3 regions of the Nocardiopsis sp. NPDC006832 genome follow, and region 2 is predicted to be linked to each of the others. Evidence: predicted binding sites of a transcription regulator. Region 2 holds the regulator's gene; each other region holds the start of a gene.

Evidence for each region. Region 2 encodes HrcA, which represses chaperone genes, less so after heat shock. Its sites were predicted from a motif close to TTGGCACTCTCNNNNNGAGAGTGCCAA; they were not measured.
Region 1: a site for HrcA is predicted at 4,436-4,462, ahead of groL (chaperonin GroEL). Genes of this name have one in related genera too.
Region 3: a site for HrcA is predicted at 1,391-1,417, ahead of groES (co-chaperone GroES). Genes of this name have one in related genera too.

Annotation. Positions count from the first base shown of each region.
Region 1 covers NZ_JBEYLC010000057.1:14,959-20,411, reverse strand. The annotation lists SAM riboswitch class I at 1-60, shown strand, start outside; gene thrC (threonine synthase) at 74-1,333, shown strand; gene ABZ717_RS22740 (ubiquitin-like small modifier protein 1) at 1,386-1,664, shown strand; gene ABZ717_RS22735 (PadR family transcriptional regulator) at 1,770-2,375, shown strand; gene ABZ717_RS22730 (ATP-binding cassette domain-containing protein) at 2,493-3,464, shown strand; gene ABZ717_RS22725 (ABC transporter permease) at 3,461-4,258, shown strand; gene groL (chaperonin GroEL) at 4,628-5,453, shown strand, end outside.
Region 2 covers NZ_JBEYLC010000040.1:16,663-22,115, reverse strand. The annotation lists gene hemW (radical SAM family heme chaperone HemW) at 1-546, shown strand, start outside; gene ABZ717_RS18780 (DUF4870 domain-containing protein) at 622-1,263, opposite strand; gene ABZ717_RS18775 (DUF4870 domain-containing protein) at 1,297-1,626, opposite strand; gene ABZ717_RS18770 (hypothetical protein) at 1,615-2,121, shown strand; gene ABZ717_RS18765 (DUF3097 domain-containing protein) at 2,162-3,001, opposite strand; gene hrcA (heat-inducible transcriptional repressor HrcA) at 3,179-4,192, shown strand; gene dnaJ (molecular chaperone DnaJ) at 4,197-5,348, shown strand; gene ABZ717_RS18750 (16S rRNA (uracil(1498)-N(3))-methyltransferase) at 5,345-5,453, shown strand, end outside.
Region 3 covers NZ_JBEYLC010000010.1:120,866-126,318, forward strand. The annotation lists gene ABZ717_RS07745 (class I SAM-dependent methyltransferase) at 58-1,317, opposite strand; gene groES (co-chaperone GroES) at 1,548-1,859, shown strand; gene groL (chaperonin GroEL) at 1,967-3,565, shown strand; gene shbA (RNA polymerase sigma factor ShbA) at 3,848-4,402, shown strand; gene guaB (IMP dehydrogenase) at 4,698-5,453, shown strand, end outside.

The sequences.
Region 1 (5,453 bases), on a different contig from region 2:
CGGTCGAGGCAGGTGCCAACTCCGGCCTGGGGCCAAGGTGGCCACCAGGGAAGATGAGGGGAGACACCTCGCCATGGCGATCGCCGCCGCTGAACCCACCGCTGTCCGCGCCTTCGGCCCCGGAACCGCCCTTTCCTGTCGAGAGTGCGGCGAGCGTTATGAACTTTCGCCGAGCTTCGCCTGTCAGTTCTGTTTCGGCCCCCTGGAGATCGCCTACGACTTCGGGACCGTCACCCGCGAGGAGATCGAGAGCGGCCCCAAGAACATCTGGCGCTACCGCTCCCTCCTGCCGGTCCCCACGAACGTGGCCGAGCTGCCCAACATGAACCCCGGCTTCACGCCCCTGGTCGGGGCCGACCGCCTCGCCGCCGAACTCGGGCTGAAGTCCCTGCACGTCAAGGACGACTCCGCCAACCCCACGCACTCCTTCAAGGACCGCGTGGTCGCGATCGCCGTCGAGGCCGCCCGCACATTCGGATTCACCACCCTGTCCTGTTCCTCCACCGGGAACCTCGCCGGCGCGGTCGGTGCCGCGGCCGCGCGGGCCGGCTTCGAGTCGTGCGTGTTCATCCCCGCCGGGCTGGAGGAGGGCAAGGTCGTCATGGCGGCCGTCTACGGCGGCAAGGTCGTGGCCATCGACGGCAACTACGACGACGTCAACCGCTTCTGCTCCGAACTCATCGGCGACGAGGCCGGTGAGAGCTGGGGCTTCACCAACGTCAACCTGCGGCCCTACTACGCCGAGGGTTCCAAGACGCTGGCCTACGAGATCGCCGAGCAGCTCGGCTGGCGACTGCCCGAGCAGATCGTCGTCCCGATCGCCTCCGGCTCCCAGCTCACCAAGATCGACAAGGGCTTCCAGGAGCTCATCAAGGTCGGCCTGGTCGAGGACCGCCCCTACAAGGTGTTCGGGGCGCAGGCCACGGGCTGCTCCCCGGTCGCCAAGGCGTGGGAGAACGGCCACGACGTCATCCAGCCGGTCAAGCCGGACACGATCGCCAAGTCCCTGGCCATCGGCAACCCGGCGGACGGGCCATACGTCCTGGACATCGCCGAGCGCACCGGTGGTTCGGTGGAGCACGTGGGCGACGACGAGATCGTCGACGCCATCAAGCTGCTGGCCCGTACCGAGGGCATCTTCGCCGAGACAGCGGGCGGTGTGACCACCGGCGTCCTGCGCAAGCTGGTCCGCGAGGGCCGGATCGACCCCGAGGCCGAGACCGTCATCGTCAACACCGGTGACGGGCTCAAGACCCTCAACGCCGTCGACTCCGGCGTCACGGCCACCATCAAGCCCTCCCTCGACGCGTTCAAGGCCCAGGGCCTGGTCTGATCGTCCGGCCACGCGCCACCACCCACCACCGCACTCACCAGGAGATCCGCACATGAGCGCCAGCGTCCGCGTCCCCACCATCCTGCGCACCTACACCGACGACGCCTCCGAGGTCACCGCCGAGGGCGCCACCCTCGCCGAGATCCTCGACGACCTGGAGGCCAACCACCCGGGTATCCGGGCCCGCATCCTCGACGACAACGGCAAGGTGCGCCGTTTCGTGAACGTCTACGTCGGTGACGAGGACGTGCGTTTCGAGAAGGGCCTGCAGACCGAGGTCAGGGCCGGTCAGCAGGTGTCGATCATCCCCGCGGTCGCCGGGGGCTGCTGACCGTAGGAACGATGAGGGGGCGGGCGCTCGACGCGTCCGCCCCCTCACTTCTTCTCCGCGGGCCTCATAACCTGGGAGGAGGTTTCTTCCGGGACGAGGGTGGCGATGTCGGCGACACGGTTGTTGGTGCTCGGTGTGGTGCGCGTCCACGGGGGGACGCACGGCTACCGCGTGGGCCGTGACCTCATGGACTGGGGAGCCAAGGAATGGGCCAACGTGAAGTGGGGGTCGATCTACCACGCCCTGCGCAAGCTGTCCGAGCAGGGAAAACTCCGTGAGTTCGTGTCCCCGGGCGATGAGATCACCGACCGCACCTCCTACGAGCTCACCGAGGAGGGCGAGGTGGAGTTCCGCCGGCTGTTGCGGGGGGCACTGCGCCACGCCGGCGACGACCACGCCCTGTTGTACGCCGGGGTCACCCTGATGCCCTGCCTGCCTCGGGCGGAGGTGATCGAGGCCCTGCGAGAGCGGTTGGTCGCGTTGGAGAAGAGCAACGCCGAGACGGCGGCGGCGATCGACTCCTCGGCGGCGGAATGGGGCAAGCCCGCCCACGTGCGTGAACTCTTCCGACTGTGGCACATCACCGTCGAGGCGGGGGCCGAGTGGACCCGACGGCTCCTCGGGGAACTGGAGGCGGGGGAGTACGTGATGGCCGACGAATCGCCCGACGCCTTCGGCAATCCGGCCACCGGGCCCGCTCGGCCCTCCTGACCGCCGGCCCCCATGCGGCTTCGCCTCGGGCCACTCGGGCCTGAGTATTAAAACTTGAGTATCTGGCTTCGGTAGTGCATCCTGATCCGTGTATTCAAATTTTAATAGGAGGATCGCGTGATCCGAACACACGAGCTGACCCGGGACTTCCGGGTCGGCAAGGACACCGTCGAAGCCGTACGCGGAGTCGACATGGAAGTGGTCGAAGGAGAACTCGTGGCGCTCCTGGGACCCAACGGAGCCGGCAAGAGCACCACCCTGCGCATGCTCACCACACTGCTCGAACCCACCTCGGGTACCGCCGTGGTCGCCGGACACGACGTGCGCGCCGAGCCCGCCGAGGTGCGACGCCGGATCGGCTTCGTCGGGCAGGGACACAGCGGGGCCGATGACCAGCGCGCCCGCGACGAACTCCACTACCAAGGGCGGCTCTACGGCCTGGACCGACGCACCGCCCGGTCCCGCACCGACGAACTCCTGGAGATGCTCGACCTCACCGCGGTCGCCGACCGTGAGACGACCACCCTCTCCGGCGGTCAACGACGCAGGCTCGACATCGCCATGGGACTCATCCACCGACCCGGCCTGCTCTTCCTCGACGAGCCCTCCACCGGGCTGGACCCGCAGAGCCGCGCCGACCTGTGGGAACACGTGGCCCGGCTTCGGTCGGAGTACGGCACCACCGTCGTGCTCACCACCCACTACCTGGAGGAGGCCGACAACGCGGCGGAACGGGTGCTGGTCATCGACCACGGTCGCCTGATCGCCGACGGCACCCCCGACGAACTCAAGGGGCGCGTCTCCGGGGACCTGATCCGGTTCACCCTCGACGAGACGCACCTGGCGGAGAAGGCCGCGGAAGTGGCCGCGACCCTGAGCGACGGAGCGGTGCCCGAGGTCACCGAGGTGGAAGCGAGCGGCGCGGAGGTGGCCCTACGGGTCGAACGCGGGGACGCCTTCCTGCCCGGGTTGCTGCGCGCACTCGACGAGTCCGGTGTCCAGCCGAGCAGCGTCCAAGTGCAGCGGCCCACCCTGGACGACGTCTTCCTGACGCTGACCGGCCGCAGTCTGCGCGAGGAGGGGCGATGAGCCGGGCCACCACCGGATCGGCGATCCGGCGACCCGCCGTGCCCGGATTCGTGCGCGACACCGGGATCGTGTTCGCCCGCCAGATCCGCCCGATGCTGTACCGGCCCCACCTGATCGCCTTCGGGATGCTGCAACCCCTGCTCTACCTGGTGCTGTTCGCACCCCTGTTGGGCGGGCTGGCCGGGGTCGAGGGCGAGAATCCCTGGCAGTGGTTCGTCCCCGGGCTGCTGGTGATGATGGCGCTGTTCTCGGCCGGGTTCTCCGGGTTCGGGCTGCTTCCGGAGATGGCGTCGGGGGCGCATGAACGCCTCCTGGCCACGCCGGCGGGCCGGGTGCCCCTGCTGCTCGGCCGGGTCCTGCGGGAGATGGTGGTCGTGGTGGCACAGATCCTGCTGATCCTCGTGGTGGTGGTGCCGTTGGGCTTCCGCACCACACCGGTCGGGGCCCTGTCCGGTGTCGCCCTGTTGGCGGTCCTCGGCATCGGGCTGTCCACGCTGTCCTCCCTGGCGGCGCTGGCGGCCAAGCAGACCTACGTGTTCGCGCCGATCATCCAGACCGTGATGATGCCGCTGCTCCTGCTGTCCGGGGTGCTGTTGCCGATGGAACTGGCGCCCGGGTGGCTGTACACGCTGTCCAGGCTCAACCCGATCGCGCACGTGGTGGACGCCGCCCGGGTGCTGTTCGGCGGTGGTCCCTGGGACACCACGGTCCTGGTCGGTTGGGCCATGGCGCTCGCGATGACCGTCCTGGCCCTGGCCGTGGGATCGCGTGCGATGCGACGGATGAACACCTGAGCCGAACCGATCGGTGACGGTGGGTGCTCACCCGGACCTTCCCGGATGAGGGAGCGACGGAGTCGCCACCGGGTCCAGGTGTCACCATCTGTTCGCCCAACGCTCAAATGCCCCGGTTCGGGCACGTCATCGCAGGTGATGGGTGTTTTCGAGGTCATGGAAATCGTGACCACATCGTTTGCACTCTCCAAGGCCGAGTGCTAAAAAGATGAGTGGTTAGCACTCAGCATGGCCGAGTGCTAATCGGATCGAGGCTGCGAGATCGTGGGCCTCCGGCAGCAGGGTTGCCGGATCGACCACGGTCGTCCGTCGCGGGCGCACGCCTCGTCCCATCGCGTATCAGCCCGGTCACGGGAGGACAAGAACTCAATGGCAGCCAAACTGATCGCGTTCGACGAGGAGGCCCGTCGCGGCCTCGAGCGTGGCATGAACCAGCTCGCGGACGCCGTGAAGGTCACCCTCGGCCCGAAGGGCCGCAACGTCGTCCTGGAGAAGAAGTGGGGCGCCCCCACGATCACCAACGACGGTGTCTCCATCGCCAAGGAGATCGAGCTCGAGGACCCCTGGGAGAAGATCGGGGCCGAGCTGGTCAAGGAGGTCGCCAAGAAGACGGACGACGTCGCCGGTGACGGTACGACCACCGCCACCGTCCTGGCCCAGGCCCTCGTACGCGAGGGTCTGCGCAACGTCGCCGCCGGCGCCAACCCGGTCGGCCTCAAGCGCGGCATCGAGGTCGCCGTGGCTCGCATCAACGAGGAGCTCGGCAACCTCTCCAAGGACATCGAGACCAAGGAGCAGATCGCCTCCACCGCCTCGATCTCCGCCGGCGACGACCAGATCGGCGAGAGCATCGCCGAGGCCATGGACAAGGTCGGCAAGGAAGGCGTCATCACCGTCGAGGAGGGGCAGACCTTCGGGCTCGAGCTGGAGCTCGCCGAGGGCATGCGCTTCGACAAGGGCTACATCTCGCCCTACTTCGCCACCGACCTTGAGCGCATGGAGACGGTCCTTGAGGACCCCTACATCCTCATCGTCAACTCCAAGATCTCCAACAACAACGAGTTCCTGCCCGTTGTCGAGAAGGTCCTGCAGGCCGGTCGTCCGCTGATGGTCATCGCCGAGGACGTCGCCGACGGCGCCCTGCAGACCCTGGTGGTCAACAAGATCCGCGGCACCTTCAAGTCCGTCGCCGTCA
Region 2 (5,453 bases):
ATCGTCGAGGAGGGCACCCGGCTGGCCGCCCGGGTGCGCCGCGGCGAACTCACCGAACCCGACGACGACACCATGGCCGACCGCTACCTCATGGCCGACCAGGCCCTGGCCGCCGCCGGATACACCCCCTACGAGGTTTCCAACTGGGCACGCGCGCCCGAGGGCCGCAGCGCGCACAACTCGCTGTACTGGACCGGTGGGCACTGGTGGGGCGTGGGCCCCGGCGCGCACAGCCACGTCGGTGGAACCCGCTGGTGGAACGTCAAGCACCCGGCCGCCTACGCCGCGCGCCTGGCCGCCCGGGAGACGCCGGCACAGGCCAGGGAGATCCTCACCGAGGACGAACGCCGCTTCGAACGCGTCCTGCTCGAACTACGGATGGAACAGGGCTGCCCCCTGGAGCTGCTCGACGCCTCCGGTCTGACCACCGCCGAACGCCTGGTGGGGGAGGGGCTGCTGGAACCCGGAGCCCACGCCCGCGGATACGCCGCCCTGACCCGCCGAGGCCGTCTGCTCGCCGACGCGGTCGTGCGCGACCTCACCTGAGTCGCGCCGGCGAACGCGCGACCCGGACACGACGAAGGGGCCCGGCCGAAGCCGAGCCCCGGTCGTGGCCGGAGACTACTTCACCCAGCTGACGTTGAACGGGTAGCGGTACCACTCGCCCTTGTTGGCCGCGATGCCGCCGAGGATGCCGAAGACGACCGCGCACACCCACACGGCCAGCTGCAGGATGGCCCCGATGAAGATGATGTACAGCACCGCCGAGATCAGGTAGCCGATCAACAGGATGAACTGGAAGTTCAGCGCCTGAGCGGCCTGGTCGCGAACGAACGGGGACTCGTCCTTCTTGATCAGGAAGAAGATCAGCGGGCCGAGGAAGCTGAGCAGGATGCCGCTCAGGTGACTGAGCAGACCCATGGTGCGCTCGTCCTGGTTGGGCTGACCGGTGGTCGCCGAGGACCCCTGCATGCCGGGGTGCGGGGCGTAGCCGCCGTACTGGCCCTGCTGCGCGTAACCACCCTGGTCGTAGCCGGGAGGCGGCGGGTAACCGCCCTGGCCGTAGCCGGGCTGCTGCGGGTGGCCACCCTGGTCATATCCGGGCTGCTGCGGGCCGCTCTGACCATAGCCGGGCTGACCGGGCGGCGGGGGCGGGTATCCTCCGCCCTGGTCGGGCGCGGGATAGCCGCCCGAGGGCTGACCGGGTTGGCCGCCCTGCTGGGAGTACGGATCCTCCGGAGATGGGCCGTTGGGGTAGGACATGGCTCGGTTTCCTTGTCGGTGCGAGAGCTGTATCTACTTGAGAAGTCGGATGCTGAACGGGTAGCGGTACCACGCCCCCTTGTTCGCGCCTGAGGCCCCTAGGACGCCGAAGACGATGGAAAGGATCCATACGAGGGCGATGAGAAGGGAACCGATCCACGCCAGGTTCCCGAAGAAGATACCCAGACCAACGTACAGAACCCCCGCGAACACGTAAGGGATCAGCATCGTGATCTGGAAGTTCGCGGCCTCGGCGGCGTGGTGCCGCACGAACGGCGACGTGTTGCGCTTGGCGAAGTAGATGGCCAGCGGCGGGATCCAGCCGAGGAAGGCGATCATGAAGCCGGTCAGGTGCGCCGACATCGCGACCAGGATGCCATCGTCGCCGCTCGACCGCTGGGGCTGCCGCGCGTACCCCTGCTGAACGTAGGGCTGCTGCCCGGGAACCTGCTGGGGCTGCGGGGGCTGCTGGGCGAACCCCTGCTGTGGCGCCTGCGGCTGCTGCGCGTACTGCTGCCCGTGGTCGGCGGGTCGCGCGGATGCGGGCGGGGCGAAACCCGGCTGTCCCTGCTGGGGTGGCCGCTGCGCGTACTGCTGCGGCATCTGGGCCTGCTGCTGCGGCTGCTGAGGCGGATACTGCTGACCGGGACCGGGACCGGGACCGGGCCGGGCGCCCGGGGGCTGCTGCGGATGCGGCCCGGGCGTCCGCCCGTACCCCGGCCCGCCCTGCTGTGGGGGCGCCTGCGGCGCCTGTGGCGGCAGCGGAGGCCGTTGCTGCCCCTGCGGCTCGTCCGGGGACGGGGGATTCGACGGAGTCTCGCTCATGGTCTTCCTTGGATCCGCTGTCGGGGATGCTGATCGGACGTGCCCGAATGGTGGGGCCGGTGGTCCCGCAAGCCTAGTCTTCCAGGGGATGGGGGCCCGTGACGAAGTCGATGAGCTCCTCGACACGTCCCAACAGGGAGGGTTCGAGGTCACCATAGCCGCGCACCGACCCCAGGATGCGGCGCCATGCCTCACCCGTCTCCATCCGCCACCCCAGGGCGTCCACGACCCCCTCCTTCCACGGGAGTCCACGCGGCACCCGCGGCCAGGCCCCGATCCCGACCGCGCCCGGCCGGACCGCCTGCCACACGTCCACATACGGGTGCCCGACCACCAGCACGTCCTCGCCGCGCACCCGCTCGGCGATACGACTCTCCTTGGACCCGGGCACCAGGTGGTCCACCAGCACACCCAACCGGCGCCCCGGCCCGGGGGCGAACTCCGCCACCACCGCGGGCAGGTCGTCCACACCCTCCAAGAACTCCACGGCCACGCCCTCCACCCGCAGGTCGTGACCCCACACCTTCTCCACGAGCTCGGCGTCGTGCGCGCCCTCGACGTAGATACGGCTCTCCCGCGCGGTACGCGCCCGCGCGCCGGTCACCGCGATCGATCCCGAGGCGCTGCGCAGCGGGCCCTTCGGCTTCGCGGTGGGGCGCACCAGCGTCACCGGTCTCCCGTCCACCAGGAACGCGGCGGGTGCCAACTCGAACACCCGGCGACCACCGTCACGGTCCTCCAGGGTCACCGTGGCCTTGTCCCAGGCCACCACCGCCCCACAGAACGTCTCGTCGGCGTCCTCGACCACCAGGTCGTGGTCGAGTGGGTTCTCGGGCACCGTGCCCTTCTTGGGGAGTCGCCGGTCTCCGGCCAGAACGTCGCGGCCGTAACGGCCGGTTCCATTGGTAACCACGGTGCCGCAGTGTACTGGTGACAGGCTCAGGAACCGCGTGGTCGGGTGGCGCACGTCGCCGATCCGTCGGGAAGAAGACGGCCTCGCTCCCGTGTTACTACCGGCGGGTACCCACACGCGTTTGCGGTCGGGCATAGAATTAGCACTGAGGACCACGGAGTGCCAGGAGGTGGCGAGTTGCTGGATGAGCGCAAGCTCGCGGTCCTGCGTGCCGTCGTCGAGGATTTCGTCAACACCAACGAGCCCGTCGGTTCCAGGTCGTTGGCCGACCGACACCCGCTCGGTGTCTCCCCGGCGACCATCCGCAACGACATGGTCGCGCTGGAGGAGGACGGGTACATAGCCCAGCCGCACACCAGCGCGGGGCGAGTGCCCACGGACAAGGGATACCGCCTGTTCGTGGACCGGCTCTCCTCGGTCAAGCCGCTCTCGGCCGCCGAACGCCGCGCCATCGAGTCCTTCCTCGGCGGTGCCGTGGACCTCGACGAGATCGTCGCCCGCACGGTGCGGTTGCTCGCGCAGCTCACCCGTCAGGTCGCGATCGTCCAATACCCGTCGCTGACCCGTTCGTCGGTGCAGCACGTGGAACTCGTACCCCTGGGCGGCCAACGCATCATGATGGTCGTCATCACCAACACCGGACGGGTCGAACAGCGCGTCATCGACGGTCTGGGCGTCGTCGACGAGAAGGTGGTCGACGATCTGCGCAACATGCTCAACCGCGCCATATCCGGGAAGCACCTCGGTGACGTACCGGACGCGGTGGACGACCTCCCCGCGCAGGTTGCCCCGGAGGACCGGCCCGTGGCGGTCGCCGTCCTCTCGGTCCTGCTGGAGAGCCTCGTCGAACGACACGAGGAGAAGATCGTACTGGCGGGAACCGCCAACCTCGCCGCGGTCGACTTCGCGGCGAGTCTGCGGGACGTGCTCGAAGCACTGGAAGAGAACATGGTCCTCATCCGTTTGCTGGGTGAGGCGAAGGACCCCTCGATGCTCACGGTGCGCATCGGCGCCGAGAACTTCCACGAGGGCCTTCGATCCACCTCCATCGTTTCGGCCGACTACGGTGTGGGAAACCAGTCGCTGGCCAAGATCGGTGTGGTGGGACCCACCCGGATGGACTACCCGGGGACGATGGGCGCCGTCCGTGCGGTGGCTCGGTATGTCGGACAGATTTTGGCAGGACAGTAACTCAGTGGCCAGAGACTATTACCAGGTTCTCGGGGTGCGTCGCGACGCGTCCAAGGACGAGATCAAGAAGGCGTACAGGCGGCTCGCGCGCGAGCTGCATCCGGACGTCAACCCCGACCCGGCGACCCAGGATCGCTTCAAAGAGGTGACCCAGGCCTACGAGGTCCTCTCCGACGAGAACAAGCGTCGGATGTTCGACATGGGTCACGACCCCTTCGCCCCGGGTGGCGGAGGCGGTGGCGGCGCCGGCGGCTTCGGTGGCGCGGGCGGCTTCGCCTTCGACGACATAATGAACGCCTTCTTCGGCGGCGGCCAGCCCGGTGGGCGGGGCCCGCGCGAGCGGGTCCGGCGCGGACGCAGCATCAAGATCCGCATCGAGCTGGACCTGGTCGAGACCGCGTTCGGCGTCAGCAAGGAGATCACCTTCCCCACCGCCATCCTGTGCGACACCTGCCAGGGTGAGGGGACGGCGGCCGGTTCACAGCGAACCACCTGCGACATGTGCCATGGCCAGGGTGAGGTATCCCAGGTCACGCGCTCCTTCCTGGGCCAGGTCATGACCTCGCGCCCTTGCCCGCAGTGCTCGGGCCAGGGCTCGGTCATCACCAACCCCTGCGGTGACTGCGCCGGTGAGGGGCGGGTCCGCGAGAAGGTCACCCGCACCGTCAAGATCCCCGCCGGTGTCGACGACGGCACCCGCATCCAGCTCGCGGGAGAGGGCGAGGTCGGCCCCAACGGCGGACCGCGCGGCGACATCATCCTGGAGATCGTCCAGAAGTCGCACCCGACCTTCGAGCGTCACGGTGACGACCTGCACTGCACCATCGCCGTGCCGATGACCGCGGCCGCGCTGGGCGCCTCCTTCGCCTTCGACACCCTCGACGGCACAGAGAACATCGACCTGCGCCCGGGTACCAACTCCGGACACGTCATCACCCTTCCCGGCAAGGGCGTCAGCCACCTCGACGGTGGTGGACGGGGCGACCTGCGCATCCGGGTGGACGTGGAGACGCCGAGCAAGCTCGACGAGGAGCAGGAGGTCCTGCTGCGCAAGTTCGCCGAACTGCGCGGGGAGGACCAGAACCCGGGCCGGTTCAGCCCTGGCCACGGCGGGTTCTTCTCCAAGATCCGTGACGCCTTCGGCGCCGGCAAGTGACCCCACCGGTATTCCTGGTCGACACCGCGGCCCTGGCCGCCGACCGGATCCGGCTCGACGGGCCCGAGGGGCGGCACGCCGCCGCGGTCCGACGCGTCCGTGAGG
Region 3 (5,453 bases), on a different contig from region 2:
TTCGCGCCCGGTGGTTCGAGTTACGTGCGGGCTTTTTCCTCGAAAGTCGAGGGGCTTCTATGGCGTCCCGATTTCGCGACACAGCAGGTAGAAGGGTTTTTCGCCGATTCGGGTGAGGGCGATGGTCATCTTCTCCGGACCGGACGCCTTCAGATCGCGCCGAAGCCTCTCCGTGTCCACGGCCGATCCCCGTTTCTTGATCGTTATCGTTCCGGCCCGGTGGGCCCGCACCGAAGCGCGAAGTCTCTTGGCCGAGAACGGCGCGCACTCCACGATCTCCAGCACCCGCCACAGCGGTGAGACCTCGACCCGGTCCGAGGTGAAGTAGGCGATCCGCTCGTCCAACAGGGCCCCGTCCACCTTGGCCGCGGCCTCGGCCACCAGGTGCGAACGCACCACCGCCGGGTCCGGGTCGTAGAGATAGCGTCGCGCCGCCGACACCGGAGCGGGCCCCAGGTCTGGGACGGCGTCCAGACGCGCGACGGAACCCTCGCTCGCCAACAGCCCGGGCCGCTCGTGCAGCACCGTGGCGCGGCGCCGAGGCCCCTCCGCGAGCGCGCCGAACCACAGGGCCGTCTCCTTCAGTTCGCCGTCCACCGAGATCCACTCCACGGCGGCCGCGGGGGACAGGGCCTCGTGCGGGATGCCCGGCGCCGCCTTCAGACAGGCCGCGCCCGCGGCCTCGGCCAGGGCGGTGGCCACGTCCCACGGGGGTGAATAGGACGCCGGGTCGAACACCCGACCCCGGCCCCCGCGGCGGGCCGGGTCACAGAACAACAGGGGATGGGCGCCGGGGGCCACCTCGTTCACGTCGCCCTCGCGCACATCGGCGTGATCGGACAGGCCCAAGGCCTCGATGTTGGCGCGGGCCACCGCCACCGTGAGGGGGTCGGCGTCCACCCCCTCCACCGGAACCCCCACCTCGGCCAGGGCCAACAGGTCGGCTCCCACGCCGCAGCACAGGTCGCCCGCCGGGCCACCGTTCAGGACGGAACCGGCCACCTCGGCGACCCGTTCGGCGCGGTGGGCCGCGATCGAGGCCCGGGTCGACTGCTCCAGGCCGTCGGGGGTGAAGAACATCCGCGTCGCGCGCTCCCCGAACTTGGCGCGTCCACGCTCACGCAACCCCACCTGGGTCATCACCGCGTTGACGAGTTCGGACACGGGAAGGTCCGGGGCCAGGGCGGACACCGCCGGGTTCGCGCGCAGCCGAGAGGCCGTCGACAGGGGATCCTTCGCGGCGGAGGCGGGGTCCACTTCGGCCAGGACCTCCCGTCCCGCGTCGGTGAGCAGCGCCGAGAAGGCGGGAAGGTGCATGGGTTCTCCTGCGGTGGGCACGACGAGAAGGCGAGCCCGCCCCCGTGACCAGGACCCTCGCCACATTTCCATTCTGGCACTCTCGGGGGTAGAGTGCTAACCGCGACGAGGCCGGTCTGGCACCCGCGACGACAGGCCGCCGCGGTCGCCCCTTTTACGAAGAGCCGGTCCGTGCTCCCGCACGGGCCGCCGTTCAGGACACCGAAACCTTGAAGGGGGAGGTCACTACCGTGTCGACCGCCACCAAGACCGTGCTGAAGCCGCTTGAGGACCGCGTCGTGGTCAAGACCCTGGAGGCCGAGCAGACCACCGCCTCCGGTCTGGTCATTCCGGACACCGCCAAGGAGAAGCCCCAGGAGGGCGAGGTCCTGGCCGTGGGTCCCGGCCGCTGGGACGACGAGGGCGACAAGCGCATTCCGCTGGACGTCAGCGTCGGCGACGTCGTTCTGTACAGCAAGTACGGCGGCACCGAGGTCAAGTACGACGGCGAGGAGTACCTGGTGCTCTCCGCCCGCGACCTCCTCGCGGTCGTCGAGAAGTAGCTCTCGGCGTTCGATCCTCGACATCCCGCACCGGTCGGCCCTCGAAGCCGGGCGGGGCGGGATGTCCTCGTTACATGACCTCACAACGGTAAGAGGAAACACCACAGATGCCGAAGATCCTGGAGTTCGAGGACGACGCCCGTCGCGCCCTTGAGCGGGGCGTGGACCGTCTCGCCGACGCCGTGAAGGTGACGCTCGGTCCGCGCGGCCGCAACGTCGTCATCGACAAGAAGTTCGGCGCCCCCACCATCACGAACGACGGTGTGACCGTCGCCCGTGAGATCGAGCTGGAGGAGCCCTACGAGAACCTGGGCGCCCAGCTGGTCAAGGAGGTCGCCACCAAGACCAACGACGCCGCGGGTGACGGAACCACCACGGCCACCGTGCTGGCCCAGGCGCTGGTCCGCGAGGGCCTGCGCAGCGTGGCGGCCGGTGCCTCCCCGATGTCCCTGAAGAAGGGCATCGACACCGCCGCCCAGCAGGTGTCCGAGACCCTGCTGGAGCGCGCCGTTCCGATCAAGGAGCGCTCCGACATCGCCTACGTGGCGACCAACTCGGCCCAGGACGCCCAGATCGGCGACCTGATCGCCGAGGCGTTCGACAAGGTCGGCAAGGACGGTGTCATCACCGTCGAGGAGTCCCCGGCGTTCGGGCTGGAGCTCGACTTCACCGAGGGTCTGCAGTTCGACAAGGGCTACATCTCCCCGTACTTCGTCACGGACGGGGACCGCCAGGAGGCGGTGCTGGAGGACGCCCTCATCCTCATCAGCCAGGGCAAGATCGGCAACCTCAACGAGCTGCTGCCGCTCCTGGAGAAGGTCGTCCAGACCAAGAAGCCGCTGCTGATCATCGCCGAGGACGTCGAGGGCGACGCCCTGGGCGCCCTGGTGCTGAACAAGATGCGCGGTGCGCTCAACGTCGCCGCGGTCAAGGCGCCCGGCTTCGGTGAGCGTCGCAAGGCCATGCTCCAGGACATCGCCGTCCTCACCGGCGGTCAGGTCATCTCCGAAGAGGTCGGCCTGAGCCTGGACAACGCCGAGCTGGACGTGCTGGGCACCGCCCGTCGCATCACCATCACCAAGGACGACACGACCATCGTCGACGGTGCCGGTGCGCAGGCCGACGTCGAGGACCGCGTCCGCCAGATCCGCAACGAGATCGAGGCGAGCGACTCCGACTGGGACCGCGAGAAGCTCCAGGAGCGCCTCGCCAAGCTCGCGGGCGGCGTCTCGGTGCTGAGCGTGGGCGCGGCCACCGAGATCGAGCTCAAGGAGAAGAAGCACCGCTTGGAGGACGCCATCTCGGCGACTCGTGCGGCCATCGAGGAGGGCATCGTCGCCGGTGGCGGCGCCTCCCTGGTGCACGCTTCCACCGCCCTGGGCGACCTCGGCCTGACCGGCGACGAGGCGACCGGCGTGTCCATCGTCCGTCGCGCGCTGGTCGAGCCGGCCCGTTGGATCGCGGAGAACGCCGGTGCCGAGGGCTACGTCGTGACCCACAAGATCTCCGAGCTGGAGATCGGCCACGGGTTCAACGCCGCCACGGGCACCTACGGCGACCTGACCGGTGCGGGCATCCTCGACCCGGTCAAGGTCACCCGTTCCGCCGTTCAGAACGCCGCTTCCATCGCGGGCATGCTGCTGACCACCGAGGTGCTGGTCGCGGACAAGCCCGAGGAGGACGAGGGCGACGGTCACTCCCACTAGGGGGTGAGACGTCGAGCGGGGGCGGGCCGCCACGGTATCCCGCCCCCGCTCGCTGAAGCGGCTCGGAGTGGTCGGTCTCACTATCATGGGGGAAGGTCGAAAGAGCATCTTCTCTGCGGTGATTTCGGGCCATTTTTCCAAAATGTGACCATTCCGTAGTTGCCGATTGGAGTGGTTGGGTCCCGTGATGCGGGCATCATTCCTAACGTGACGGATGCAGGCGCCCGGGGGGGCGTTACCGCGCAGCGGACAGGGACGCCCTCCGACGTGCGCGAAACGGGTTTGAACCAACTGGGATCGCTCGCCGTTCAGGGGGACGACGGGGCGATGGACTCGCTGCTGCGCGAGATCCGACCCATGGTGGTGCGGTACTGCCACAGCAGGCTGGCGCGGGTGTCGGGGCTGGCACACCACTCCGACGACGTCGCGCAGGAGGTCTGCATCGCCCTGATCACGGCGATCCCCAGATACCAGGACCGGGGCAGGCCCTTCGCCTCCTTCGTGTTCGGCATCGCGGCGCACAAGGTCGCCGACACCCTTCGAGTGGCCGGACGAGTGGAGACGGTCCCCACCGACACCGTGCCGGAGCCGCCGGACGAGGGGCCCGGACCGGAAGAGGCCGCCGTGCGCGTCATCGAGGCGCAGCGGGCCAGAGAGCTCCTCGACGAGCTTCCCGAACAACAGCGCAGACTGCTGGTGTTGCGGGTGATCACAGGACTGACAGCGGACGAGACGGGACATCTTCTTGGAATGTCGGCAGGGGCGGTACGGGTTGCCCAGCACCGAGCTATTGCTCGGCTTCGGAAGGTGGCCCTGGCGAACCGCGTCCTCCCATAAGGCCTCGATCGAGCACGGACGCGTGCCCGGGCCGGGCACGAGAGCCTGCCCGAACCGCATCACCTTCCTCCCCCCGAGGCGCTCCCGCGGGTACTGCCGTTACCCCCACGCTTCGTCCCGGTGATCCTTCGGTGACCTCCGCTCTCGGGCCGACCGTGACGTTGCGCACTTCATGGCCGTGGTGACGGGGCGAACAGTCCATTCCACCTGGGGAGCACGACACGACGTCCTAGGATGAGACGACACGCGGGGGTGATCCGCGCAGGTGTTGCCGGTCAACAGCGGAGGTTGTGTCATGAGCCAGGAGTACAGCGAGTACGGGGACAAACTGCTCCCGCCGGGGCTGACCTACGATGACGTCCTGCTGGTACCGGGTTACTCCGATCTTCAACCCGGCGACGTGGACACCGCCACCCGCCTGTCCCGCAACATCGAACTCAGCATCCCGCTGCTGTCCGCCGCGATGGACACCGTCACCGAGGCCCGCATGGCCGTGGCGATGGCCCGCCAAGGCGGCGCCGGGGTCCTGCACCGCAACCTCTCCGCCGAGGACCAGGCCGGCCACATCGACCTGGTCAAGCGCTCCGAGGCCGGCATGGTCACCGACCCGGTCACCTGTCAGCCCGAGGACGACCTCGCCGAGGTCGAGCGCCTGTGCGCCCACTACCGGATCTCCGGTGTCCCGGTCACCGACGCCCAGGGCAGGCTCGTCGGCATCGTCACCAACCGCGACATGCGCTTCGAGGACGACCGCTCCCGCCTGGTACGCGAGGTCATGACCACGGAGAACCTGGTCACCGCGCCGGTCGGGGTCAGCCGCGAGAAGGCCTTCGGGCTGCTGCGCAAGCACAAGGTCGAGAAGCTTCCGCTGGTGGACGCCGACAACCGCCTCCGCGGCCTCATCACCGTCAAGGACTTCATCAAGAGCGAGCAGTTCCCCGACGCCACCAAGGACGCGGACGGCCGTCTCGTCGTCGGCGGCGCCGTCGGCGTGGGCACCGAGGCGGAGGAACGCGCCAAGCTGCTCGTCGACGCCGGGGTCGACTTCCTC